Regions from separate parts of the Streptomyces sp. NPDC047108 genome, predicted to be linked through region 2. Evidence: predicted binding sites of a transcription regulator. Region 2 holds the regulator's gene; the other holds the start of a gene.
What was found. Region 2 encodes HrcA, which represses chaperone genes, less so after heat shock. Its sites were predicted from a motif close to TTNGCACTCNGNNNNNCNGAGTGCNAA; they were not measured.
Positions count from the first base shown of each region.

Region 1 (3,411 bases), on a different contig from region 2:
CGAGGACGGGCTGCAGACGGCGACCCCCGAAGGCGCCGGGGTCTCGATCATCCCGGCGGTCGCGGGCGGTTGCTGACGAACCGTCCACCAACGGGTCCTTCAGAGGCCGGGTGGCGGTGAAATTCAACAACCTTTCGTAATCGTGATGACCCCCTCCGTGAGAGAAGTGGAGGGGGTCATTCCGCGCCATGGAGCGCGGTAGAGTTGGGCGCATCCCCCCTAGGCGCCCTTGCCGAACGCATATGAGTACCGACGAGTTGTGCCCCAAGTGTGTGCACGCTATGTCGGATTGATGAGCAATGCCCGGCCCGAGTTGCCCCCAACTGGCGGCATATGGACGGGAATTGCCGTTCGAGCGCGCCCAGAATTCTCGTCTGATTGACCTGTTGCAGACGGCATTCGTGCAGATACATTCAGCCGCGGTCGACGCGTTCCGGCACACACGTGACGCACCCCTACCGGCCGGTTGGGGTGGTCGTGTGAGGTCTGGGTGAAGTCTGACCCGGGTCCGCGGAGTGCGGTCCTGCGCAAGGGCCAGTAATAGGGGAGTTAGGGATGGCTCAGGGCACCGTCAAGTGGTTCAACGCGGAGAAGGGGTACGGCTTCATCGCGGTCGACGGTGGTGCGGACGTCTTCGTGCACTACAGCGCGATTCAGATGGACGGCTACCGCACCCTCGAAGAAGGTCAGCGGGTCGAGTTCGAGATCTCGCAGGGCCAGAAGGGGCCGCAGGCGGACATGGTCCGCGTGGCAGGCTGACACCAAGGACGCGCCGACTGACCACTGGCGTACGAAGCAAGGGCCCGTCCCCTTCAAGGGGGCGGGCCCTTCGCCGTGGGTGGGCGCGGGTCGTGCCCGGCGGTGCCATGACGGGCGGGCGGGGGCGGGGAGTTCGGGGTGCGCGGCACGTGGCCGGGGGAGGGCGCCGTCCCCGGAGCGGCCGGTCGTACGCCGTTTCGGTGCCGGTCGGGGCTCGGTCGAGGGCCGGTCCCGCGTCGGGCGTGGAGTCCGTGGAAGCCCTTGAGGCGCTTGCACTCGATGGCCCCGAGTGCTAATCATTGGCGTTAGCACTCTGAGGTTGAGAGTGACAGAAGGACCGGGTCGGTGAGGCCGGCAGGCCGGGCGGGGCAAGGGACCGCCGGGCACGCAGGCCGTCCGTCGCGGGCGCCACGCGGTCCGGAGAAATCCACCGTCCCCCGGCTAACGGCGGGGGGAACCCCAGTCCGTGGAGGACACTTCACATGGCCAAGATCATCGCGTTCGACGAGGAGGCGCGGCGCGGCCTCGAGCGCGGGATGAACCAGCTCGCCGACGCCGTCAGGGTGACCCTCGGCCCCAAGGGCCGGAACGTTGTCCTCGAGAAGAAGTGGGGCGCCCCCACGATCACCAACGATGGTGTGTCCATCGCCAAGGAGATCGAGCTCGAGGACCCCTACGAGAAGATCGGCGCCGAGCTGGTCAAGGAGGTCGCGAAGAAGACGGACGACGTCGCCGGTGACGGCACGACGACCGCGACCGTTCTCGCCCAGGCTCTCGTCAAGGAGGGTCTCCGCAACGTCGCCGCCGGCGCCAACCCGATGGCCCTGAAGCGCGGCATCGAGAAGGCCGTCGAGTCCGTCTCGGCCGCCCTGCTCGAGCAGGCCAAGGACGTGGAGACCAAGGAGCAGATCGCTTCCACCGCCTCCATCTCCGCCGCCGACACCCAGATCGGCGAGCTCATCGCCGAGGCGATGGACAAGGTCGGCAAGGAAGGCGTCATCACCGTCGAGGAGTCGCAGACCTTCGGGCTCGAGCTCGAGCTCACCGAGGGCATGCGCTTCGACAAGGGCTACATCTCCGCCTACTTCGCCACCGACATGGAGCGTATGGAGGCCGTCCTCGACGACCCGTACATCCTGATCGTCAACTCCAAGATCTCCGCGGTGAAGGACCTCCTTCCGCTGCTGGAGAAGGTCATGCAGTCCGGCAAGCCGCTGCTGATCATCGCGGAGGACGTCGAGGGCGAGGCGCTGTCCACCCTGGTCGTCAACAAGATCCGTGGCACTTTCAAGTCCGTCGCCGTCAAGGCCCCGGGCTTCGGTGACCGCCGCAAGGCCATGCTCGGCGACATCGCCATCCTCACCGGTGGCACCGTCATCTCCGAGGAGGTCGGCCTCAAGCTCGACAACGCCGGTGTCGACCTGCTGGGCCGTGCCCGCAAGGTCGTCATCACCAAGGACGAGACCACCATCGTCGACGGTGCCGGTGACAGCGAGCAGGTCCAGGGCCGGGTCAACCAGATCCGCGCCGAGATCGAGAACTCGGACTCGGACTACGACCGCGAGAAGCTCCAGGAGCGCCTCGCGAAGCTGGCCGGCGGCGTGGCCGTCATCAAGGCCGGTGCCGCGACCGAGGTCGAGCTCAAGGAGCGCAAGCACCGCATCGAGGACGCGGTGCGCAACGCCAAGGCCGCCGTCGAGGAGGGCATCGTCGCCGGTGGTGGCGTGGCTCTGCTCCAGGCTTCCTCGGTCTTCGAGAAGCTCGAGCTCGAGGGCGACGAGGCCACCGGCGCCCAGGCCGTCCGCCTGGCCCTGGAGGCCCCGCTCAAGCAGATCGCCGTCAACGGTGGTCTCGAGGGCGGCGTCGTCGTGGAGAAGGTGCGCAACCTGACCGTCGGTCACGGTCTGAACGCCGCCACCGGCGAGTACGTGGACATGATCGCCGAGGGCATCATCGACCCGGCGAAGGTCACGCGCTCCGCGCTGCAGAACGCCGCGTCCATCGCTGCGCTCTTCCTCACCACCGAGGCCGTCATCGCCGACAAGCCGGAGAAGGCCGCCGCGGCGGCCCCGGGCGGCATGCCGGGCGGTGACATGGACTTCTGATCGACCGCTTCGGTTGATCAACCGTCCTGAGCACTGGGGCGGCACCCTCGCGAGGGTGCCGCCCCAGTGGCGTTTCCGTTTCCCGTCCGGGGGTGGGGTTGGTTCCGGGACCCCGGGTTCCGGAGCAGACCGAGCCGTTCCTTGAAGGGGCCGCGGAGTCGGACGCCGGACGGCCAGGTGTCAGGCGCCGTAAGGGTTTCCGGGCTGCGGCTGCGGCTGCGGCGGTTGCTGCGCGTACGCGTGTGCCGGCGGCTGCTGCGGGGCGTACGCCTGGGGCTGCTGGGGCTGGGGCGGGTACGGCTGCTGCGGGGCGGGCGGGGCGTACGGAGCACCGTGCTGCGGAGCCGGGGCGCCGTACGGGGCGCCGTACTGCGGGGCCGGAGCCGCCGGAGCCGGGGCGGTGTGCGGCTGCTGCGGGCCCGCCGGTCCGGCCGGCGGCTGCTGCGGGAAGCCGGGTGCGGCCTGCTGGTGAAAACCGGGAGCCATCGCGCCGGGCTGCTGCGGGAAGCCCTGGGCGGCGGACGCACCCTGGGCGTGCGGCGGGACC
Region 1 is NZ_JBEYUP010000001.1:545,414-548,824, reverse strand. It holds gene ABZ822_RS02350 (ubiquitin-like small modifier protein 1) at 1-76, shown strand, start outside; gene ABZ822_RS02345 (cold-shock protein) at 556-759, shown strand; gene groL (chaperonin GroEL) at 1,242-2,864, shown strand; gene ABZ822_RS02335 (hypothetical protein) at 3,045-3,411, opposite strand, start outside.
Region 1: groL (chaperonin GroEL) is a predicted target of HrcA. The motif match lies at 1,029-1,055, and genes of this name have one in related genera.

Region 2 (3,411 bases):
CCTCCAGGTACTCGACGACCACGCCCTCGATGCGCAGATCGTCGCCCCAGACCCGTTCGACGAGTTCGGCGTCGTGGCGCCCCTCGACGTAGATGCGCCCGGCGCGCGCGACCCGCGCCCGCGCGCCCGGGACGGCGACGGAGCCCGACGCCGTACGGGCGGGGGGACGCGGCGCGGCGACCGCGGGCCGTACGAGCGTGACGACCCGGCCCTCCAGCAGGAAGCCGCGGGGCGTCATGGGGAAGACGCGCTGCTTGAGGAAGCGGTCCTCCAGGGTGACGACCGGGCCCTCGGCCGTCTTCTCCCAGCGCACCACGGCGCCGCAGAAGCCGGTCGTGACCTCCTCCACCACCATGTCCGACTCCACCGGCACCTCGGGTGCGGGCTTCTGCTTCTTCCACGGAGGGGTGAGGTCGGGCCCGTAGCTTCGCTTGCGCATCCGACCGACCTTACGGAGCCGGGGCCGCCGGCGCCTACGACACGCCGAACCGCTCGGCCAGCTCGCCGCGCTGAGCCCGTACGAAGCCCGCGTCGACCACCGCTCCGTGGCCGGGCACGTACAGTGCGTCGTCCCCGCCGAGGTCCAGCAGGCGGTCCAGTGCGGCCGGCCACCGGGCCGGGATGGCGTCGGGACCCGCCTGCGGCTCGCCCGACTCCTCCACCAGGTCGCCGCAGAAGACGACGCTGCGCTCTCCCCCGCGCCCGGGCACGAGCACCGCCAGGTCGTGGCCGCTGTGCCCGGGACCGACGTTGACCAGGACCGCGTCCCTGCCGTCGCCGAGCGGAACCGTCATCTCCCCGCTGACCAGATGGTCCGGCCGCAGCAGCATCTCGGCCGCCTCGGCCGCGCTCTCCCCGTCGACCCCGTGCCGCACCGCGTCCTCGCGCAGCGCCTCGCGCGCTCGCGTGCCGCCCAGCATCAGGTCCATCCGGATCGCGCCGTAGACCTCCGTCCCCGCGAACGCCGCGGCGCCCAGGACATGATCGAAGTGCGGGTGCGTGAGTGCGAGATGCGTCACCCGGCGCCCCAGCATCTCCTCCGCCTGCTGCCTCAGCTGGGCGCCCTCGCGCAGGGTGGCGCCCGCGTCCACCATCAGCACGGCGGAAGGACCGTGGACCAGACCGGCCGTCGCGTCCCAGCCCGGCAGGCGGCGGCGGGCGACGCCCGGGGTGAGCTGCTCCCAGCCCGCCTCTTCCCAAGTGCGGTTCATACGACGACGCTAGTCCCAGCCAGGTAGCGTTGCTCGCTGCCGAATTCACCGGACCGCCGGCGCGGGACGGGGGCCGGCGGGCGAGTCGGCCGCCCTTGCCCTGGTCATACCACCGCGCCGTACACTGGCCCGGGGGAAGCTGGCACTCAGGCACAGGGAGTGCCAAGCCCGGACCGAGGAACCGAAGCTGGAGGTGCGCATGCTCAGCGAACGCAGACTCGAAGTGCTGCGCGCCATCGTCCAGGACTACGTCGGCACGGAGGAGCCCGTCGGCTCCAAGGCGCTCACGGAGCGGCACGGCCTCGGTGTCTCGCCGGCCACCGTCCGCAACGACATGGCGGTGCTGGAGGACGAGGGGTACATCGCCCAGCCGCACACCAGCGCGGGCCGTATCCCGACGGACAAGGGCTACCGCCTCTTCGTCGACAAGCTGGCCGGCGTCAAGCCGCTGTCCCAGGCCGAGCGCCGCGCCATCCAGAACTTCCTGGACGGCGCCGTCGACCTCGACGACGTGGTCGGCCGTACGGTCCGGCTGCTGGCGCAGCTCACCCGTCAGGTCGCCGTGGTGCAGTACCCGTCGCTGACGCGCTCGACCATCCGGCATGTGGAGCTGCTGTCGCTGGCTCCCGCCCGGCTGATGCTGGTACTGATCACGGACACCGGCCGCGTCGAGCAGCGCATGGTCGACCTGCCGGCGCCGTTCGGCGAGACCTCGCTGGCCGACCTGCGGGCGCGGCTCAACAGCCGGGTCGTCAGCAGGCGGTTCGCGGATGTGCCCCAGCTCGTACAGGACCTCCCCGAATCCTTCGAGGCGGAGGACCAGCCCGCGGTCTCCACGGTCCTGGCGACGCTGCTGGAGACCCTGGTCGAGGAGACCGAGGAGCGACTGGTGATCGGCGGCACCGCCAATCTCACCCGCTTCGGGCACGACTTCCCCCTGACCATCCGGCCGGTGCTGGAAGCCCTCGAGGAGCAGGTGGTGCTCCTCAAGCTGCTCGGGGAGGCCAAGGACCCGGGCATGACCGTACGAATCGGGCATGAGAACGTTCATGAGGGGCTGACGTCCACATCGGTCGTCGCGGTCGGCTACGGTTCGGGCGACGAGGCAGTGGCCAAACTCGGCGTGGTCGGACCGACCCGCATGGACTACCCCGGAACGATGGGAGCGGTACGCGCAGTGGCACGTTACGTCGGACAGATCCTGGCGGAGTCGTAAGTGGCCACGGATTACTACGCCGTACTAGGCGTGCGCCGCGACGCAGGGCAGGACGAGATCAAGAAGGCGTTCCGGCGCCTCGCCCGTGAACTGCACCCGGACGTCAACCCGGATCCGAAGACCCAGGAGCGGTTCAAGGAGATCAACGCCGCTTACGAGGTGCTCTCCGACCCGCAGAAGAAGCAGGTCTACGACCTCGGTGGCGACCCGCTCTCCGGCGCCGCCGCGGGTGGCGCGGGCGGCTTCGGGGCGGGCTTCGGCAACTTCTCCGACATCATGGACGCCTTCTTCGGCACCGCGTCCCAGCGCGGGCCGCGGTCCCGTACGCGGCGCGGCCAGGACGCCATGATCCGGCTCGACATCGAGCTGGACGAGGCGGCCTTCGGCACCACGAAGGACATCCAGGTCGACACCGCCGTCGTGTGCACCACGTGCTCCGGCGAGGGCGCGGCACCCGGCACCTCCCCGCAGACCTGCGACATGTGCCGCGGGCGCGGTGAGGTCTCGCAGGTGACGCGGTCCTTCCTCGGCCAGGTCATGACCTCGCGGCCGTGCCCGCAGTGCCAGGGCTTCGGCACGGTCGTGCCCACCCCGTGCCCGGAGTGCGCGGGCGACGGGCGCATCCGCTCGCGGCGCACGCTGACCGTCAAGATCCCGGCGGGCGTCGACAACGGCACCCGGATCCAGCTCGCGGGCGAGGGCGAGGTCGGCCCGGGCGGCGGCCCCGCGGGCGATCTGTACGTCGAGATCCACGAGATGCCGCACCCGGTGTTCCAGCGGCGCGGGGACGACCTGCACTGCACGGTCACCATCCCGATGACCGCGGCCGCCCTCGGCACGCAGGTGCCGCTGGAGACGCTCGACGGGCTGGAGGAGGTCGACATCCGTCCCGGCACGCAGTCCGGGCAGTCGATCCCGCTGCACCAGCGCGGCATCACGCATCTGCGCGGTGGCGGGCGCGGTGACCTGGTGGTCCACGTCGAG
Region 2 is NZ_JBEYUP010000003.1:486,712-490,122, forward strand. It holds gene ABZ822_RS10315 (DUF3097 domain-containing protein) at 1-439, opposite strand, end outside; gene ABZ822_RS10320 (MBL fold metallo-hydrolase) at 474-1,211, opposite strand; gene hrcA (heat-inducible transcriptional repressor HrcA) at 1,411-2,427, shown strand; gene dnaJ (molecular chaperone DnaJ) at 2,428-3,411, shown strand, end outside.